2 regions of the Pseudomonas sp. S34 genome follow, and region 1 is predicted to be linked to the other one. Evidence: predicted binding sites of a transcription regulator. Region 1 holds the regulator's gene; the other holds the start of a gene.
The links. Region 1 encodes FliA, which starts transcription of late flagellar genes. Its sites were predicted from a motif close to CTAAAGTTTNNNNNNNNNNNGCCGNTAA; they were not measured.
Positions count from the first base shown of each region.

Region 1 (13,790 bases):
CGACCTCAACGCCGGCCTGATCGATCAGGCCCAGGCCAAGGCCCGTCGTTCGGAAGTGGCCCAGGAAGCCGAGTTCTACGGTTCCATGGACGGTGCCAGCAAATTCGTCCGCGGTGACGCCATCGCCGGTCTGTTGATCCTGTTCATCAACCTGATCGGCGGCATGGCGGTCGGTATCTTCCAGCACGGCATGACCTTCGGCGACGCTGGCAAGGTGTATGCGCTGCTGACCATCGGTGACGGTTTGGTGGCGCAATTGCCATCACTGTTGTTATCGACAGCAGCGGCAATCATGGTGACCCGTGCGTCCGGTTCGGAAGACATGGGCAAGCAAATCAATCGCCAGATGTTCGCCTCGCCCAAGGCGCTGGCGGTGGCAGCCGGTTTGATGGCGGTCATGGGCCTGGTGCCCGGCATGCCGCACTTCTCGTTCCTGAGCATGGCGGCCCTGGCGGCCGGTGGCGCTTACCTGTTCTGGAAGAAGCAGAACGTCGCCAAGGTTCACGCCCTGCAAGAGGTCAAGCGCCAGCAGGAGTTGCTGCCGTCGCCTGCCCGCGCCCAGGAAACCAGGGAGCTTGGCTGGGATGACGTGACGCCGATCGACATGATCGGCCTGGAGGTGGGTTATCGCCTGATTCCGCTGGTGGACCGCAACCAGGGCGGCCAGTTGCTGGCGCGAATCAAGGGCGTGCGCAAGAAGCTGTCCCAGGATCTCGGCTTCCTGATGCCGACCGTGCATATCCGCGACAACCTCGACCTGGCGCCAAGTGCCTATCGCCTGACCCTCATGGGGGTGATCCTGGCCGAGGCGGAGATTTACCCGGATCGCGAGCTGGCGATCAACCCGGGGCAGGTCTACGGCACGCTCAATGGCATTACCGCCAAAGATCCGGCTTTCGGCCTGGAGGCGGTCTGGATCGAAATCAGCCAGCGCGCCCAGGCGCAATCCCTCGGTTATACGGTGGTCGATGCCAGTACAGTAGTGGCTACTCACTTGAACCAGATACTCTACAAGCATTCCAGTGAGCTGATCGGTCACGAAGAAGTGCAGCAACTCATGCAATTGCTGGCCAAAAGCTCGCCGAAACTGGCCGAGGAGCTGGTGCCGGGCGTGGTTTCGCTGTCGCAGTTGCTCAAGGTGTTGCAAGCGCTGTTGGCCGAACAAGTGCCTGTTCGCGATATCCGCAGTATTGCCGAGGCGATCGCCAACAATGCCGCCAAGAGTCAAGATACCGCCGCGCTGGTGGCTGCCGTGCGGGTTGGCGTATCCCGCGCAATCGTCCAAAGCATTGTAGGCACTGAGTCGGAGCTGCCGGTTATCACGCTGGAGCCAAGGTTGGAACAGATATTGCTCAATAGTCTGCAAAAGGCAGGACAAGGCTCTGAAGAGGGCGTTCTGCTGGAGCCAAGCATGGCTGAGAAGCTGCAACGTTCGTTGATCGACGCGGCGCAGCGTCAGGAGATGCAAGGTCAGCCGGTGATTCTGCTGGTGGCCGGTCCGGTTCGCGCGATGCTCTCGCGATTTGGCCGGCTCGCAGTCCCGGGTTTGCATGTGTTGGCTTACCAGGAAATCCCTGACAACAAGCAAGTGACCATCGTTGCGACAGTAGGGCCCAACGGCTGAGGTAGTGGTTTATGCAAGTTAAGCGTTTTTTCGCCGCCGATATGCGTCAGGCCATGAAGCTGGTTCGCGATGAGCTGGGCGCTGATGCCGCCATCATTGGCAACCGCCGGATCGCCGGGGGGGTCGAACTGACGGCTGCGCTGGACTACAAGTTGTCGGCGCTGGCGCCGCGGGTTCCGAACATGGAGCTCGAAGACGAATTGCGCAAGACTCAGTCGCGGATCGTCACCGCCCAGGCCGAATTGAGCCTGCGTGGCGATGGCGAGAGCGACAATGCAACCAATCGCCAGCTGTTCGCCGGATTGCCGTTGACTGCCGCCGAGCCGCTGATCGAACCGACCTACGCCGAACCCCGTCGCCCCGCGCCGGCCGCTGCGCCAGCGTCCGGTGGCGTGGATCCACGTGCGTTCGACTCGATGCGTTTCGAGCTCAACAGCCTGCGCGAACTCATGGAAGTACAACTCGGCTCCCTGGCCTGGAATCAGCTGCAAGGCAGCCGTCCGGACCAGGCCAACCTCTGGCGTCGCCTGCAACGTATCGGCCTGTCTGGCCCGCTGTCGCGCGACCTGCTGGCAATGATCACCGAAATCGAAGAGCCTCGTCAGGCCTGGCGCATGTTGCTGGCGCACCTGGCGCGCATGATCGTTACTCCGGAGGTCGAGCCGCTGGAAGAGGGCGGCGTGATCGCCATGGTCGGCCCTGCCGGCATGGGCAAGACCACCACCCTGGCCAAGCTGGCTGCCCGTTATGTGCTCAAGTACGGCGCGCAGAACATTGCGCTGGTGAGCATGGACAGCTTCCGCATCGGTGCCCAGGAGCAGCTCAAGACCTTGGGGCGCATTCTCAATGTGTCGGTGACCCACGTCGACCCTGGCCAGTCCTTGGTGCAGGCGCTGGAGCCATTGCTGCGCAAACGCGTGGTGCTGATCGATACCGCGGGCCTGCAGGCCAGCGATCCGGCGCTGCGCATGCAGCTCGAAAGTCTGGCCGGTCGCGGCATCCGTTCAAAAAATTATCTGGTTCTGGCAACCACCAGCCAGAAACAGGTTCTAACGGCCGCTTATCACAGTTACAAGCGCTGCGGGCTCGCCGGCTGCATTCTGACTAAACTGGATGAAACGGCTAGTCTGGGCGAGGTGTTGAGCCTTGCCATCAGTCATGAACTGCCGGTGGCTTACCTGACCGATGGCCCGCGGATCCCGGATGATTTGCATCTGCCGCGCCGTCATCAATTGGTCAGCCGCGCCGTGAGTGTGCAAATGCAGGAAGAACCCAGCGAAGAAGCCATGGCTGACATGTTCGCTGACATCTACCACAGCCCGACCAAGCAGGTTGGCTGAGGTAAAAATGAACAGTTTTTATACCTACATCGATGGTCTGCCATGCATTGTTCCGTTTGTGAACGCGCAGCCAGTAATGTGGCCTCCGTCTATGCAAGACAAGGTAAAGAAATAACATGGGCAGCATGCATCCCGTACAGGTGATCGCGGTGACCGGCGGCAAAGGTGGCGTCGGGAAAACTAATGTGTCAGTGAACTTGTCCCTGGCTTTGGCCGAACTTGGCCGGCGCGTCATGCTGTTGGACGCCGACCTGGGGCTGGCGAACGTCGACGTTCTGCTGGGCCTGACACCCAAACGTACCCTGGCCGACGTGATCGAAGGCCGCTGCGAACTGCGCGATGTATTGCTGCAGGGGCCCGGCGGCATCCGTATCGTTCCGGCCGCATCCGGCACTCAGAGCATGGTGCATCTGAGCCCCGCGCAACACGCCGGCCTGATCCAGGCCTTCAGTGATATCGGCGACAACCTCGACGTACTGGTGATCGACACCGCTGCGGGCATTGGTGACTCGGTAGTCAGTTTCGTCCGTGCAGCCCAGGAAGTGCTGCTGGTGGTGTGCGACGAGCCGACCTCGATCACCGATGCCTACGCCTTGATCAAGTTGCTGAACCGCGATTACGGCATGAACCGCTTCCGCGTCCTGGCCAACATGGCCCAGAGCCCGCAGGAAGGACGCAACCTGTTCGCCAAGTTGACCAAGGTCACGGATCGCTTCCTCGACGTCGCCTTACAATACGTCGGCGCGGTGCCCTACGACGAAAGCGTGCGCAAGGCCGTGCAGAAGCAGCGCGCCGTCTACGAGGCCTTCCCGCGTTCCAAGTGCTCGCTGGCGTTCAAGGCAATCGCACAAAAGGTTGATACCTGGCCGCTGCCTGCCAACCCGCGCGGGCACCTGGAGTTTTTCGTCGAGCGCCTCGTGCAGCAGACAGCAGGACCTGTTCTATGACAGCCAGCGGCTACAACCTCTACAAGAGATCGGCGCGTGATGCGCAGTACGAGCTGATCGAGCGTTACGCGCCGCTGGTTAAACGCATTGCCTACCACTTGCTGGCGCGTTTGCCGGCCAGTGTCCAGGTCGAAGACCTGATCCAGGCCGGGATGATTGGCCTGCTTGAAGTGTCGACCAAATATGACGCCGGCAAAGGCGCCAGTTTCGAGACGTACGCGGGCATACGAATCCGCGGCGCCATGCTCGATGAAGTGCGCAAGGGGGACTGGGCGCCACGTTCAGTCCACCGCAATACGCGCATGGTCAGCGATGCCATTCGCTCGATTGAAGCTAAAACCGGCCGTGACGCTAAAGATCACGAAGTTGCGGCCGAACTCCAATTGAGTCTCGACGATTACTACGGGATTTTGAACGACACCCTGGGCAGCCGGCTGTTCAGTTTCGACGACCTGTTGCAGGACGGCGAACACGAAGGGCTGCACGAGGATGGCGCGAGTGCTCATGTCGAGCCGTCACGCGACCTGGAGGATGAACGCTTCCAGGCTGCGCTGGCGGATGCGATTGCCAATTTGCCGGAGCGTGAGCGACTGGTGTTGGCGCTGTACTACGACGAAGAGTTGAATCTCAAGGAAATCGGTGAGGTCCTGGGGGTCAGCGAATCGCGGGTCAGCCAGTTACACAGCCAGTGCGCGGCCCGTTTGCGGGGGCGTTTGGGGGAGTGGCGAGCGCGCTGAAGGCAGTGTGGGGACACTGCGAACGAGGCCGGTGTGGTGTTGAACTGCGCCGGTCGCGATCTGTTGTGCTCCAGACAGTCATTGAGTGCTTTGCCGGATTGATTGAAATGGCGTGTCCAGGTGCTGGGCGCGTTTAAGACTGCTTGGAGGTCGAATTGGACAAGAACATGAAAATCCTCATCGTTGATGACTTCTCAACGATGCGGCGGATCATCAAGAACCTGCTGCGTGACCTTGGGTTCACCAACACCGTCGAGGCCGACGATGGCACTACCGCCATTCCGGTGCTCAACAGCGGAAGCATCGACTTTCTGGTAACGGACTGGAACATGCCTGGCATGACCGGTATCGATCTGCTGCGTCACGTGCGTGCCGATGAAAAGCTCAAGCACCTGCCGGTGCTGATGGTGACCGCTGAAGCCAAGCGCGAGCAGATCATCGAAGCGGCCCAGGCCGGCGTTAACGGCTATGTGGTCAAGCCCTTCACGGCCCAGGCGTTGAAAGAAAAAATCGAGAAGATTTTCGAACGCATCGGTTGATGAGTGCGCCACGGGGGAGCTATGGGCAATAACGAAACTTCATTGGGCGATTTTGAATCGACCCTGAAAAAACACGCCCTCGAATTGGTCGAGAGCCTTGAAAAAGGCAAGTTCGGCGACGCGGTGCAATTGATCCATGAGCTCAACCAGACCCGTGACCGCGGCCTGTATCAGGAAGTGGGCAAGCTCACCCGCGAACTGCATAGCGCGATCGTCAATTTCCAGATTGACCCGCACATGCCGCAGGCCGAAGAAGTGTCGCAGATCACCGACGCCACCGAGCGCCTGGGGTATGTGGTCAAGCTGACCGAGGCTGCGGCCAACCGCACCATGGATCTGGTGGAAAGTGCCACGCCGCTGGTCAATGGCCTGGCCGATGAAGCCAAGGTGTTGAGCGCGGACTGGGGGCGCTTCATGCGTCGCGAAGTCGGCGCCGAAGAGTTTCGTGAACTGGCCCGACGGGTCGACGGGTTCCTGACGCGCAGCGGCACGGACAATCGCGCGGTGTCGGGCAACCTGAACGACATCCTGCTCGCCCAGGATTACCAGGACCTCACAGGCCAGGTGATCAAGCGTGTGACCCAGTTGGTCACCGAAGTTGAAAGCAACCTGCTCAAGCTCGTGCTGATGGCCAGTCAGGTGGACCGCTTTGCGGGCATCGAACATGACCGTGAAGCGATGCTTGCTGAAAAAGATCCACAAAAACATCTCTCTCAGGGTGAAGGTCCGCAGATTCATGCCGATAAAAGAGAAGACGTTGTGTCCGGTCAGGACGATGTGGACGATTTGCTATCCAGCCTAGGGTTTTAGAATTTTAGGCATTTTAGGTTTTTAGACCTTTAGGAGCACCCCCTTAATGAGCTTCGGCGCCGATGAAGAGATCCTTCAGGATTTCCTGGTTGAGGCCGGCGAGATTCTAGAGCAACTGTCCGAGCAACTGGTCGAGCTGGAAAGCCGTCCGGATGATGCGGATTTGCTCAATGCAATTTTTCGCGGTTTTCACACTGTAAAAGGGGGCGCCGGCTTCCTCCAGCTCAACGAGCTGGTGGAGTGCTGCCACATCGCCGAGAACGTGTTCGACATCCTGCGCAAGGGTGAGCGTCGCGTCGACTCGGAACTGATGGACGTGGTTCTCGAAGCGCTGGACGCGGTGAACAGCATGTTCAGCGAAGTCCGCGAACGCAGCCCGATCACGGCTGCGACACCGGAACTGCTCGCGGCGCTGGCCCGTCTGGCCGAGCCGCAATCGGCTGACGAGGCGGCTGCCGCACCTGTCGTCGCTGTGGTCGAAGCGCCTGTGGCTGAAAGCGAGTCGGGCGATATCACCGACAATGAATTCGAACAACTGCTGGACTCGCTGAACGCCGTCAAGGCCCAGGCCGAGGCCCCGGCGGCTGTTCCAGCGCCTGCCGGCAATGCCGCTGGCAGCGACGAAATCACCGATGCCGAGTTCGAGTCGTTGCTCGATCAACTGCACGGTAAAGGCCAGTTCGCCGTTGACGCGGTGGTCCCGGCACCGGCTGCGCCAGAAGCCCCGAAAGCGACTGGCGACAGTTCCGATATTACTGACGACGAATTCGAAGCACTGCTCGACCAGCTGCACGGCAAGGGTAATTTTGCTGTCGAGGCGCTGGAGTCGGCCATTGCTTCTGTGCCTGCACCCGCGGCACCAAGCGCGGTGGCGGCCGGCAGCGATCTGATTTCCGATCACGAGTTCGAAGCGCTGCTCGACGAATTGCACGGCAAAGGCAAGTTCACTGAAGTGGGCGCGACGGTTGGAACGGCAACCGGCGCCAACGCCTCGGTTGCGGCACCTGCCGCCAAGGCAGCTACGCCGAAACCGGTGGCCAGGGCCCCCGAGCCAAAAGCCGAAGCGCCGGCCCCGGCAACTGCTGCACCGGCATCGTCCCGTGCCCCGGCCGCGCCACCGGCGGAAAAGCCGGCGAGCGAAGCCGAGACCACGGTACGTGTCGATACCGCGCGTCTGGACGAGATCATGAACATGGTCGGCGAGTTGGTGCTGGTGCGTAACCGCCTGGTCCGCCTGGGCCTCAACAGCGGCGACGAAGCCATGTCCAAGGCCGTGTCGAACCTCGACGTGGTCACCGCCGACTTGCAAACCGCGGTCATGAAGACCCGGATGCAACCGATCAAGAAAGTCTTCGGGCGCTTCCCGCGCCTGGTTCGCGACCTGGCCCGCCAGCTCAAGAAAGAGATCAACCTGGAGCTGGTCGGCGAAGAAACCGACCTCGACAAGAACCTCGTCGAGGCCCTGGCCGACCCGCTGGTCCACTTGGTGCGCAACGCGGTTGACCACGGCATCGAGTCACCGGAAGAGCGTGAAGCCTCGGGCAAGGCCCGGGGTGGCAAGGTGATCCTGGCGGCGGAGCAGGAAGGCGACCACATCCTGCTGTCGATCTCCGACGACGGCAAGGGCATGGACCCGAACGTGCTGCGTTCCATCGCGGTAAAACGCGGTGTGATGGACAAGGATGCCGCCGATCGCCTGAGCGACACCGAATGCTACAACCTGATCTTCGCCCCGGGTTTCTCGACCAAGACCGAGATTTCCGACGTATCGGGTCGTGGCGTGGGCATGGACGTGGTGAAAACCAAGATTTCCCAGCTCAACGGCTCGATCAACATCTACTCGGCCAAGGGCCAGGGTTCGAAGATCGTCATCAAGGTGCCGCTGACCCTGGCGATCATGCCGACGCTGATGGTCATGCTCGGTAACCAGGCGTTCGCGTTCCCGCTGGTGAACGTCAACGAGATCTTCCACCTCGACCTGTCGACCACCAACGTCGTGGACGGCCAGGAAGTGGTGATCGTGCGGGACAAGGCGCTGCCATTGTTCTATCTCAAACGCTGGCTGGTCAGCTCCGCCGCTCACGAAGAGCAGCGCGAGGGCCATGTGGTGATCCTTTCGGTGGGCACGCAGCGGATCGGCTTTGTCGTCGATCAACTGGTGGGCCAGGAAGAAGTAGTCATCAAGCCATTGGGCAAAATGCTCCAGGGAACCCCGGGCATGTCCGGCGCCACCATCACCGGTGACGGCCGCATCGCGCTGATTCTCGATGTTCCGAGCATGCTCAAGCGTTACGCCACACGGCGTATTTGATTCTGGTGGAGCGAGGCGCCTGGCCTCGCTCCATCTAATGGAGTGTTTATGGCAGTCAAAGTCCTGGTGGTGGACGATTCGGGGTTTTTCCGCCGCCGCGTCTCGGAAATTCTTTCAGCGGATTCCAATATCCAGGTCGTCGGCACGGCGACCAACGGCAAAGAGGCGATTGATCAGGCGCTGGCCCTCAAGCCCGATGTGATCACCATGGACTACGAGATGCCGATGATGGACGGCATCACCGCCGTGCGGCACATCATGCAACGCTGTCCGACCCCGGTCCTGATGTTCTCCTCGCTGACCCACGAAGGCGCCCGGGTCACCCTCGATGCGCTGGATGCCGGCGCGGTGGACTTCCTGCCGAAGAATTTCGAAGACATCTCGCGCAACCCCGAGAAGGTCAAGCAACTGTTGTGCGAGAAGATCCTGAGCATCTCGCGCAGCAATCGTCGCGTCAGCACTTACAGCGCTCCGGCCCCTGTGGCCGCACCTGCTCCAACAGCTGCGCCTTCGAGCGTCGGCGGTTACGGCAGCAGCGCGCCCGTGCGTCCGGCACCGATCCCTGCGCGTACGCATGCGGCCACTGCGTCGTCGCCCGCGCCGAAACGCAAAGCCTTCAAACTGGTGGCCATCGGTACGTCCACCGGCGGCCCGGTCGCCCTGCAGCGAGTGTTGACCCAATTGCCGGCCAACTTCCCGGCCCCGATCGTGCTGGTTCAACACATGCCGGCGGCCTTCACCAAGGCCTTTGCCGAGCGCCTGGACAAGCTCTGCCGCATCAGCGTCAAGGAAGCCGAGGATGGCGATATCCTGCGTCCGGGCCTGGCGCTACTGGCGCCGGGTGGCAAGCAGATGATGATCGACGGCCGCGGCGCGGTGAAAATCCTCCCGGGTGACGAACGTCTCAATTACAAGCCGTGCGTGGACATTACCTTCGGTTCGGCAGCCAAGACCTACGGTGACAAAGTTCTGGCGGTGGTCCTGACCGGCATGGGCGCCGACGGTCGCGAAGGCGCGCGCCTGCTCAAGCAGGGCGGCAGTTCGATCTGGGCGCAGGACGAAGCCAGTTGCGTGATCTACGGCATGCCGATGGCCATCGTCAAAGCCGAGCTCGCCGACGCGGTGTACAGCCTGGACGACATTGGCAGGCACCTGGTCGAGGCCTGTATCTGATGGATGTTCTAAGCCTGATTGGCATCATCATGGCCTTTGTCGCGATCATCGGCGGCAACTACCTTGAAGGCGGTCACCTCGGCGCCCTGGCCAACGGCCCGGCAGCGCTGATCGTGCTCGGCGGCACCATTGGCGCCGCGCTACTGCAATCGCCGATGAGTGCCTTCAAGCGCGCCATGCAGATCCTCGCCTGGATCCTGTTCCCGCCCCGTGTCGATCTGGCCGGTGGCATCGACCGCGTGGTGAACTGGAGCCTGACCGCCCGCAAGGAAGGCCTGCTGGGCCTTGAAGGCATCGCCGATGCCGAGCCCGACAACTACGCACGCAAAGGCCTGCAACTGCTGGTGGATGGCGCCGAGCCGGAAGCCATCCGCAGCATTCTGGAAGTGGACTTCTACACCCAGGAAAGCCGCGACATCGAAGCGGCCAAAGTCTTCGAAAGCATGGGCGGTTACGCGCCGACCATCGGCATCATCGGTGCGGTCATGGGCCTGATTCATGTCATGGGCAACCTCGCTGATCCATCGCAACTGGGCAGCGGTATTGCCGTGGCGTTCGTCGCCACTATCTACGGTGTGGCCAGTGCCAACCTGGTGCTGCTGCCGATTGCCGCCAAACTCAAATCCATCGCGTTACGTCAGTCGCGTTATCGCGAGATGTTGCTGGAAGGGCTCCTGTCGATCGCCGAAGGTGAAAACCCTCGCTCCATTGAGTTGAAGCTTCAGGGCTTCATGGATTAAGGGAATAAGCTCATGGCACGTCGTCGCCAGCATGAAGAGCATGTAAACCATGAACGTTGGCTGGTTTCCTATGCCGACTTCATCACCTTGCTGTTCGCCTTTTTCGTGGTGATGTACTCCATCTCGTCGATCAACGAAGGCAAGTACAAGGTCATTTCCGAGGCATTGATCGGGGTCTTTACCGACTCCGACCGTTCGCTCAAGCCGATCCCCATCGGTGACGAGCGGCCGAAGACCGTGACCCCGGCCAAGCCGCTGGTCAAGGACAGTGACCAGGTCGATGCCGGCGTCTCCGGCACCAGCGATCCCCTCAAGAGCATCGCCGACGACATCAGTGTGGCGTTCGGTGACCTGATCAGCTCCAACCAGATGACCGTGCGCGGCAATGAGTTGTGGGTCGAGATCGAGCTTAATTCCAGCCTGTTGTTCGGCAGCGGCGACGCCATGCCCAGCGACATCGCGTTCAACATCATCGACAAGGTCGCGGCGATCCTGAAGCCATTCGACAACCCGATCCATGTCGAAGGTTTCACCGACGATCAACCGATCCGTACCGCGCAGTACCCGACCAACTGGGAGCTGTCCTCGGCACGCTCGGCGAGCATCGTGCGCATGCTGGCGATGCAAGGGGTGAACCCCGGTCGCCTGGCTTCGGTGGGCTACGGCGAGTTTCAACCGGTGGCCAACAACGCCACCGCCGAAGGCCGCGCCCGCAACCGTCGCGTGGTGCTGGTGGTGTCGCGCAACCTCGATGTTCGCCGCAGCCTGACCGGCACCGGAACCGCCCATGCGCAACCGGATGCCGCTTTGAAGCGTGCTGGCACACAAACTGCACCGACCCCGGTCAAGTCGCCGGTACGAGAGAACGCCGTCAATTCTCCGTCACCCGCATTAACACGTTGAGCTATTTCTCGGTCGATCCGTTCGGCCGGGAGGAACAATCCGAATGAGAGTCTGGGCAGTCGCCAATCAAAAGGGTGGTGTCGGTAAAACCACTTCCTCCATCGCTTTAGCCGGTTTACTGGCGGAGGCGGGCAAGCGTGTGGTCGTGGTCGATCTCGACCCCCACGGCTCCATGACCAGCTACTTCGGCTACGATCCCGACGCCCTGGAGCACAGCAGCTACGACCTGTTCCTGCACAAGGGCAACGTGCCCCAAGGCCTGCCGGGTCAACTGCTGCTGTCGACCAGTGACGAGCGCATCTCCCTGTTGCCCTCCAGCACCGCACTGGCCACCCTTGAGCGCCAGTCGCCGGGGCAGAGCGGTTTGGGCCTGGTGATTGCCAAGAGCCTGGCGCAACTGTGGCAGGACTTCGATTACGCCGTGATCGACAGCCCGCCATTGCTCGGCGTGCTGATGGTCAATGCCTTGGCGGCGAGCCAGCAACTGGTGATCCCGGTGCAGACCGAGCATCTGGCGGTCAAAGGCCTTGAGCGCATGGTCAACACCCTGGCGATGATCAATCGCTCTCGCAAACAGGCGCTGCCCTTCACCATCGTACCGACCCTGTTTGACCGTCGCACCCAGGCGTCCCTCGGAACGTTGCGCGTGCTGCGCGACAAATTCCCCGACGAAATCTGGCAAGGCTATATCCCGGTGGACACGCGCCTGCGCGATGCCAGCCGCGCCGGTCTGACGCCTTCGCAATTCGACGGCAAGAGCCGTGGCGTTCTCGCTTACCGTGCGTTGCTCAAGCATCTGCTGGCGGCGCAACTTGTTGCGCAGGTGGCGTGACATGAGCCCAATTCCTGTAGGAGCGAGCTTGCTCGCGATGGTCGTCAACGATGACGCGGGAAACCTGACACCCCGTGGCGCTCTCAGGTTCATCGCGAGCATGCCCGCTCCTACAGGTGCGTGCTCATGAACCGGCCATTGAAGACCACTTCGCGCCCGCAACTGGCATTGCAGTCCTACCTGGACAGCTTGCTGCAGGAAGTGACCGAAGAATTGACGCTGCCCGTAGAGGCAGTGGCCGAGGAGATCGCCGCAGAAGCGGTGCTGGACGAGTTTCAGGCAGCGGTGCTCGAAGAGCAGACCCGCGACGCCGCAGCCGCTGTGACGGTCGTCCCGGTGCAGGCATCGGTGGCGCCAGTGTTCAAGGCGCCGGTGATCGAAGCTCCGGTCCCTGTTATGGCGCCGGTCTCGACCATCGCGCCGCTGCTGCAAGCCTTGGTGCCACCACCTGTCGAGGCGCAGCCAGCAGTCGTCGAAGTGCAGCAAACCCTGGTGCCGCCGGTCGTCGATGTGCATCTACCACCGAGCAACACGCCGCCCCCGGTTGAGTCCGACGGTCGTCCGTCCTGGGCTGCCGAACCCTTCGAATGCCTGCTGTTCGATGTCGCCGGCTTGACCCTGGCGGTGCCGCTGGTGTGCCTGGGGTCGATTTACTCCCTGGCCGGTCACGAGTTGACCCCATTGTTCGGCCAGCCCGAATGGTTCCTGGGCATCCTGCCGAGCCAGGCCGGCAATCTCAAGGTGCTCGATACCGCGCGTTGGGTCATGCCCGACCGTTACCGCGACGATTTCAAGCAAGGCCTGCAATACGTGATTTCGGTGCAAGGCTACGAGTGGGGGCTGGCGGTGCATCAGGTCAGCCGCTCGTTGCGTCTGAACCCGAATGAAATCAAATGGAGAAGTCACCGAGGTCAGCGGCCATGGCTCGCCGGCACGGTAATAGAACACATGTGCGCCTTGCTCGATGTCGCCTCACTGGCCGAGTTGATCGCCAGCGGCGGAGCCCGGCACATGTCCGGCGGCAAGCCGGGCCACAGACCGACATCAGTCAAATAAACAAAACAGGCGACGTCACTCTGATGATGTTGCACAGAACACACACCGCCAGGGCGGTTTCTTGAGGGGGCAGGGTATGAATGACAAGGCAACGGCGGCAAAAGGTTCCGAAGATCCGATCCTGCAATGGGTCACCTTCAAGCTGGACAACGAGACCTACGGCATCAACGTGATGCGCGTCCAGGAAGTCTTGCGTTACACCGAAATCGCCCCGGTCCCGGGTGCCCCGAGCTACGTGCTGGGCATCATCAACCTGCGCGGCAACGTCGTGACCGTGATCGACACCCGCCAGCGCTTCGGCCTGATGAATGCCGAGATCAGCGACAACACCCGTATCGTCATCATCGAAGCCGACAAACAGGTGGTCGGGATCATGGTCGACAGCGTGGCCGAAGTGGTTTACCTGCGTCAGTCGGAAATCGAAACCGCGCCGAACGTGGGTAACGAAGAGTCCGCCAAGTTCATTCAAGGCGTATGCAACAAGAACAACGAATTGCTCATCCTGGTCGAGCTCGACAAGATGATGAGCGAAGAAGAATGGTCGGAACTGGAGAGTATCTGATTGATTCTCGAGGTTGCGGTCATTGTCCTGTTCCTGTTCTGGGCAGGCACGCTGGCAATGTTCCTGGCATACATTCGCGGTCAAAAGCAGATCGCCGCGCAACAGGCCCAGGGTGATGCGCTGCGCGATCAGCGCATCAAGGACCTGGCCAGGCGCGTCGAGGATTACCAGAACGGCAATGTGCGCATGGGCGAGGACCTGTATGAACTGCGGGCG
Region 1 covers NZ_CP019398.1:1,691,723-1,705,512, forward strand. Annotated here, with positions in the region: gene flhA (flagellar biosynthesis protein FlhA) at 1-1,624, shown strand, start outside; gene flhF (flagellar biosynthesis protein FlhF) at 1,636-2,964, shown strand; gene fleN (flagellar synthesis regulator FleN) at 3,081-3,911, shown strand; gene fliA (RNA polymerase sigma factor FliA) at 3,908-4,648, shown strand; gene PspS34_RS07445 (chemotaxis response regulator CheY) at 4,816-5,187, shown strand; gene PspS34_RS07450 (protein phosphatase CheZ) at 5,209-5,997, shown strand; gene PspS34_RS07455 (chemotaxis protein CheA) at 6,044-8,308, shown strand; gene PspS34_RS07460 (chemotaxis response regulator protein-glutamate methylesterase) at 8,357-9,481, shown strand; gene PspS34_RS07465 (flagellar motor protein) at 9,481-10,221, shown strand; gene motD (flagellar motor protein MotD) at 10,234-11,124, shown strand; gene PspS34_RS07475 (ParA family protein) at 11,168-11,956, shown strand; partial or broken gene PspS34_RS28860 (outer membrane lipoprotein carrier protein LolA) at 11,958-12,085, shown strand; gene PspS34_RS07480 (CheW domain-containing protein) at 12,083-13,012, shown strand; gene PspS34_RS07485 (chemotaxis protein CheW) at 13,089-13,574, shown strand; gene PspS34_RS07490 (DUF2802 domain-containing protein) at 13,575-13,790, shown strand, end outside.

Region 2 (5,708 bases), 1.3 Mb from region 1:
TGCGTAAATGAGGTTGAAATCGCGAATCGCACCGCCGAGCAATGTGCAGGAAACCTTGCTTTCACCGCTGAAGGCATACGGGTCCAGCGGTAACAGTGGCCGAGTATCCTGGCCATCCACCGTCAGGCTCATGCCGTCGCCCTGCAAAACAGTGATCACTCGCTCGTAACCGGCGAAGGTGGAAAACCCGCCCGATTCGCCAATGTCGGCAATCGACAGGCGCCAGCCAAAGCCATCCAGACCGGTGCCGGCATCGCGGGTGATTTCTTCGGTACTGCCGCCGCCGTTCTTCCACGGCATGCGCGGGTAATCCTTGGCGCGTAAAACTTTCAGCTCATTCATTTATGGAACCGACCTTCCAGACGATGACGGGAACCGGGGTGGATCAAGCGGGCGGCGGTCACCGGCTGACGGCCGGACCAGGTGCGGCGACGGATCAGCAGGCACGGCTCGCCTTTTTCAATCTGCAGCAATTTGCATTCGGACGACTCGGCCAGGATCGCCTCGACCACGTGCTCGCCTTCGGTCAGCGGCGCGACCTGGTTCAGGTAGGCGTAGGGCGTTTGCAGGGTGAAGTCCTGCTTGAGGTAGTCCGGCGCCACCAGCGCATTGACGAAACGGTCTTCGATTTGCACCGGAATATCGTTTTCGAAATGCACGATCAGCGAGTGGAACACCTTCTGCCCTTCGCGCATGTCCAGGGCCAGGGCGCGCTCGGAGCCGGCGGCCTCTTCTTCAAGGGTGATGACCTTGCAGGTGTGGCGATGACCGCGAGAGGCGATTTCATCGGCGATGTTGTGCACTTCGAACAAGGCAGACTGGCTTTTCGGCTCGGCGACGAACGTGCCGACGCCTTGCATGCGCACCAGCAGGCCATCGGCGGTCATCTCGCGCAGGGCGCGGTTGATGGTCATGCGGCTGAAGCCCAACTGGCTGACCAGCTCGCTTTCCGACGGAACGCGGTAGTGCGGCGGCCAGTTTCCACTGTCGATTTGCTGGGTGATCATTTGTTTGACGCGGGCGTACAAGGGCGCCGGACTGTCGCCCATGTTCGCGGCCAACGGAGAGACTGGAGGCGGAGTCGGCACGGTTAATCCTTGTTCGTTGAAAAGAGATTGCTAGCTTGCCGGAGTTTACCGGGCAGGCAAACGTCTGTATATGTATATACAAATAACACACGATGGGGTGCTGAACCATGTCCGCCTTCTTTGCCGAACGCGCGCTGCTGCCTAGTGGATGGGCCAACAATGTACGTCTTGAGGTCAGCGCCGACGGCGTTTTGACCCATATCCAGGCCGATTCCCATGCAGATGGCGCCGAGCGGTTGAGCGGTCCGCTGCTGCCTGGCATGCCGAACCTGCACTCCCACGCCTTCCAGCGGGCCATGGCCGGGCTGGCGGAAGTGGCGGGAAATCCGAACGACAGTTTCTGGACCTGGCGCGACCTGATGTATCGCCTCGTCGGAAAAATCAGCCCGGAACAACTCGGCGTCATCGCCCGTCAGCTGTACATCGAAATGCTCAAGGCCGGTTACACATCGGTGGCGGAATTTCATTACGTACACCATGACATCAGTGGCCAGCCTTACGCGGACCCGGCCGAACTGGCCCTGCGTATCAGCCAGGCTGCAGGTTCCGCGGGTATCGGTCTGACCCTGCTGCCGGTGCTCTACAGCCACTCCGGTTTCGGCGGCCAGACTCCGAACGAAGGTCAGCGTCGCTTCATCAACAGCACCGAAAATTACCTCAAGCTGCAATCGCGACTGCAACCGCTCCTGGCGCAGCAGCCGGCGCAGGCCCTGGGCCTGTGTTTCCACTCGCTGCGCGCGGTCGCGCCGCAACAGATCAGCGAAGTGCTGGCCGCCAGCGACAAACAATGCCCGGTGCACATCCACATCGCCGAGCAGCAGAAAGAAGTCGACGACTGCCTGACCTGGAGCGGTCGTCGTCCGCTGCAATGGCTGTACGAAAACGTCGAAGTCGACCAGCGCTGGTGCCTGGTCCACGCGACCCACGCCAACCCGGAAGAAGTCACGTCGATGGCCAGGAGCCGCGCCATCGCCGGCCTGTGCCTGACCACCGAAGCCAACCTGGGCGACGGGATTTTCCCGGCGGTGGATTTCCTCGCCCAGGGCGGCCGCATGGGCATCGGTTCCGACAGTCACGTGTCATTGAGCGTGGTGGAAGAATTGCGCTGGCTGGAATACGGCCAGCGTCTGCGTGACCAGCGGCGTAATCGTTTGTACGGCGCGGATCAGCCAATGGTCGGCCGCACGCTGTTTGATGCCGCGCTGGATGGTGGTGCCCAGGCGCTGGGGCAGCCGATTGGCGCTCTGGAAGTCGGTAAGCGCGCCGACTGGCTAGTGCTCGATGGCAACGACCCGTATCTGGCAACGGCCAGCGGCGACGGAATTCTCAACCGCTGGTTGTTTGCCGGCGGCGATCGCCAGGTGCGGGATGTGTTGGTCAATGGCCAGTGGGTAGTGCGTGACGGGCAGCATGCCGACGAGGAAGAAAGCAGCCGCGCCTTCACCCAGGTACTGCGCGAACTCCTGGGCTGACACAAAACAAAAATGTGGGAGCGGGCTTGCTCGCGAAGGCGGACTGTCAATCAACATCTCTGTTGAATGTGACACCCTCTTCGCGAGCAAGCCCGCTCCCACATTTGGATATGTGTCGACAGTTAGTTCGAGGTCTCGGCCATCTGCTTTTCCGAGGCCCGCCAGATCAGCCGCGTGGTGTCGTACCCCTGCTGACGTGCCTTGCTCAGCAACTCCTCACGCACCACACCGTTCACGGTCGGCGTGCGCGACAACAGCCACAGATACTTGCGACTCGGGTCGCCGACGATGGCGGTCTTGTAGTCATCGCTGACGTACAGCACCCAGTATTCGCCCTTCGCCGAACCCGGGATCAGCCTGGAAAACCAGGTATCGAACTCGACCCACAGCTTGTCGCTCTTGCCGGGCACCTGTGGATAAGCCGTGCCCTTGACCTCTTCCCATTGCCACTGTGCCGTCAGGCAGCGGTTCAGCACTGCGAGGTTGCCGTCGGGCTTGAGCGTGTAATGGGCTTCGGACTGCGCGCAGTCGCGCTGGAAGTACATCGGCATACGAGCCAGCTCGTACCAGGTGCCCTGGTAGCGCTTGAGGTTGACGCTATTGACCGTCTTGGGGGCCAATGGGTCCTGGCCAGACGTGGCACAGCCGGCCAACACCAGGCCGGCAAAAAGGATGATCAATAACCGCTTCATTATTTTTCTCCCGTGGGCGATCGCCCCGGTTTACTTCAGGCCTTGGCCGGAAAACATCAGCACTTTGTCACCGGCGAACTGCACGCTGATAAAGCTGTTCTTGTCGCCCCAGGTGCAGCTGGACATGCCGAGCGCGCCTGAACAATCGGCGGGTTTGCCCAACAGGGTCTCCACATCGGCCTTGGCCATGCCGGCGGAGAGCTTCGAGTAGTTTTCCTGATTGACCTTGCTGCAGGCAGCGAGCAATACGCAGAATGAAAGCAGGGCGATGGAACGCAACGACATGGTGAAACTCCGGGGGCGTAGGGGATTGGCATGGCTGCCAAGCTGAAGCTTAGAAGAGAAAACCCCTGTCAGGTTCCCTGCCCGACAGGCTATTTATCGGGCCACTCGTCTGCCTTTTGCCGAAAATCAGCCACTTTGCCTGTTTACCGGGTATTTCGTCGTTTTTCAGAGAATTCGCCTAATCTTTGGCGCCGTTCAGTCGACATAAATGCAACGCAAAGCCACGTCAGTGGCATTTGCTCCCTCATTTTGTAGAACAGCCCCTCTGCGGTAGCTCATCCATGACCAGAAACATGAAGTTCAGCCACAAGATTTTGCTGGCTGCCGCCCTCGTGGTGGCCGTCGCATTCGCTTGTTTCATCCTGTTCAACGACTATCGCCAACGCGAAACCTTGCGCAACAGTACCGAAGCCTCGATGCAGGAGCTCGGCAGCCTGACCACCAGCAACATCCAGACCTGGCTGGAAAGCCGCATGCAATTGCTGCAGTCGATGGCCCAACAGATCAACGCCGACGGCAATGCTCCCGCTGGCCTGAAACGAATCATCGACCTGCCCGCCTACACCGGTAACTTCCAGCTGAGTTACTTCGGTGGCGCCGACGGCGTGATGTTCTCGGTCCCGGCGGGCAACCGCGCGGCGGACTACGATCCGCGCGCCCGTGGCTGGTACAAGGCGGCCAATAGTGCGCAACAGACCATCGTCACCGAACCCTACATCGCCGCCTCCTCTGGCAAGCTGGTGATCACAGTCGCCACCCCGGTGCAGCACCTGGGCCAGATGATCGGTGTCGCCGGCGCCGACATCGACCTGTCCAGCGTCAGCGCGATCATCAACTCGCTGAACTTCGGCGGTCACGGCCATGCGTTCATCGTCGGTGCCGACGGCAAGATCCTGATTCACCCGGACAGCAAGCTGGTACTCAAGAACCTGACCGAGGCCTACCCCAACGGCGCGCCGAAAGTCAGCCCGGGCATGAAGGAAATCGAGATCGACGGCAAGCGCCAGTTCATCTCATTCACCCACGTCAACGGCGTGCCATCGGCGGACTGGTACGTAGCGCTGGTACTCGACCAGGAAACCGCGTTCTCGATGCTCAGCGAATTCCGCACCTCGGCGATCATCGCCATGGTCATTGCGGTGGTGATCATCTTCGCCCTGCTGGGCATGCTGATCAGCCTGTTGATGCAACCGTTGCTGACCATGGGTCGCGCCATGCATGACATCGCCGAAGGCGAAGGTGACTTGACCAAGCGCCTGACCATTCACGGCCACGACGAATTCGGCGCGCTGGGGCTGTCGTTCAACCGTTTCGTCGAGCGCATCCATACCTCGATCATCGAAGTATCCTCGGCCACCGGCCAAGTCAACGAAGTGGCGCTGCGGGTAGTCGCCGCCTCGAACTCGTCGATGTTCAACTCCGACCAGCAAGCCTCGCGCACCAGCAGCGTGGCCGCGGCGATCAACCAGCTCGGTGCCGCCGCCCAGGAAATCGCCCAGAACGCCGCCCTCGCCTCGCAACATTCCAGCGATGCCCGCAGCCTGGCCGAAGACGGTCAACAGGTGGTGGATAAAACCATCGCGGCGATGCAGCAACTGTCGGCCAAGATCAGCGACTCGTGCGGCAACATCGAGACCCTCAACAGCAACACGGTCAACATCGGGCAGATCCTGGAAGTGATCACCAGCATCTCCCAGCAGACCAACTTGCTGGCACTCAACGCCGCCATTGAAGCGGCCCGTGCCGGCGAGGCCGGTCGTGGTTTTGCCGTGGTGGCCGATGAGGTGCGCAACCTCGCTCACCGCACCCAGGACTCGGCGCAGCAAGTGCAGACGATGATCGAAGAGCTGCAAGTCGGTGCCCGGGCAGCGGTGGGCATCATGACCGACAGCCAGCGCCAGAGCGAAAGCAGCGTCGGCATCGCCAACCAGGCGGGCGAACGCTTGGGCAGCGTGACCCAGCGCATCGGGGAGATCGATGGCATGAACCAGTCGGTGGCCACCGCGACCGAGGAACAGACCGCCGTGGTGGAGTCGATCAACGTCGACATCACCGAAATCAACACGCTGAATCAGGAAGGTGTGGAGAACCTGCAGTCGACCTTGCGTGCGTGTGCCGATCTAGAGCAGCAGGCGGCGCGGTTGAAGCAATTGGTTGGTAGCTTCAGGATT
Region 2 covers NZ_CP019398.1:363,093-368,800, reverse strand. Annotated here, with positions in the region: gene PspS34_RS01620 (HutD family protein) at 1-342, opposite strand, end outside; gene hutC (histidine utilization repressor) at 339-1,049, opposite strand; gene PspS34_RS01610 (formimidoylglutamate deiminase) at 1,196-2,560, shown strand; gene PspS34_RS01605 (lipocalin family protein) at 2,683-3,252, opposite strand; gene PspS34_RS01600 (hypothetical protein) at 3,283-3,537, opposite strand; gene PspS34_RS01595 (methyl-accepting chemotaxis protein) at 3,819-5,708, shown strand, end outside.
Region 2: PspS34_RS01595 (methyl-accepting chemotaxis protein) is a predicted target of FliA. The motif match lies at 3,716-3,743, and genes of this name have one in related genera.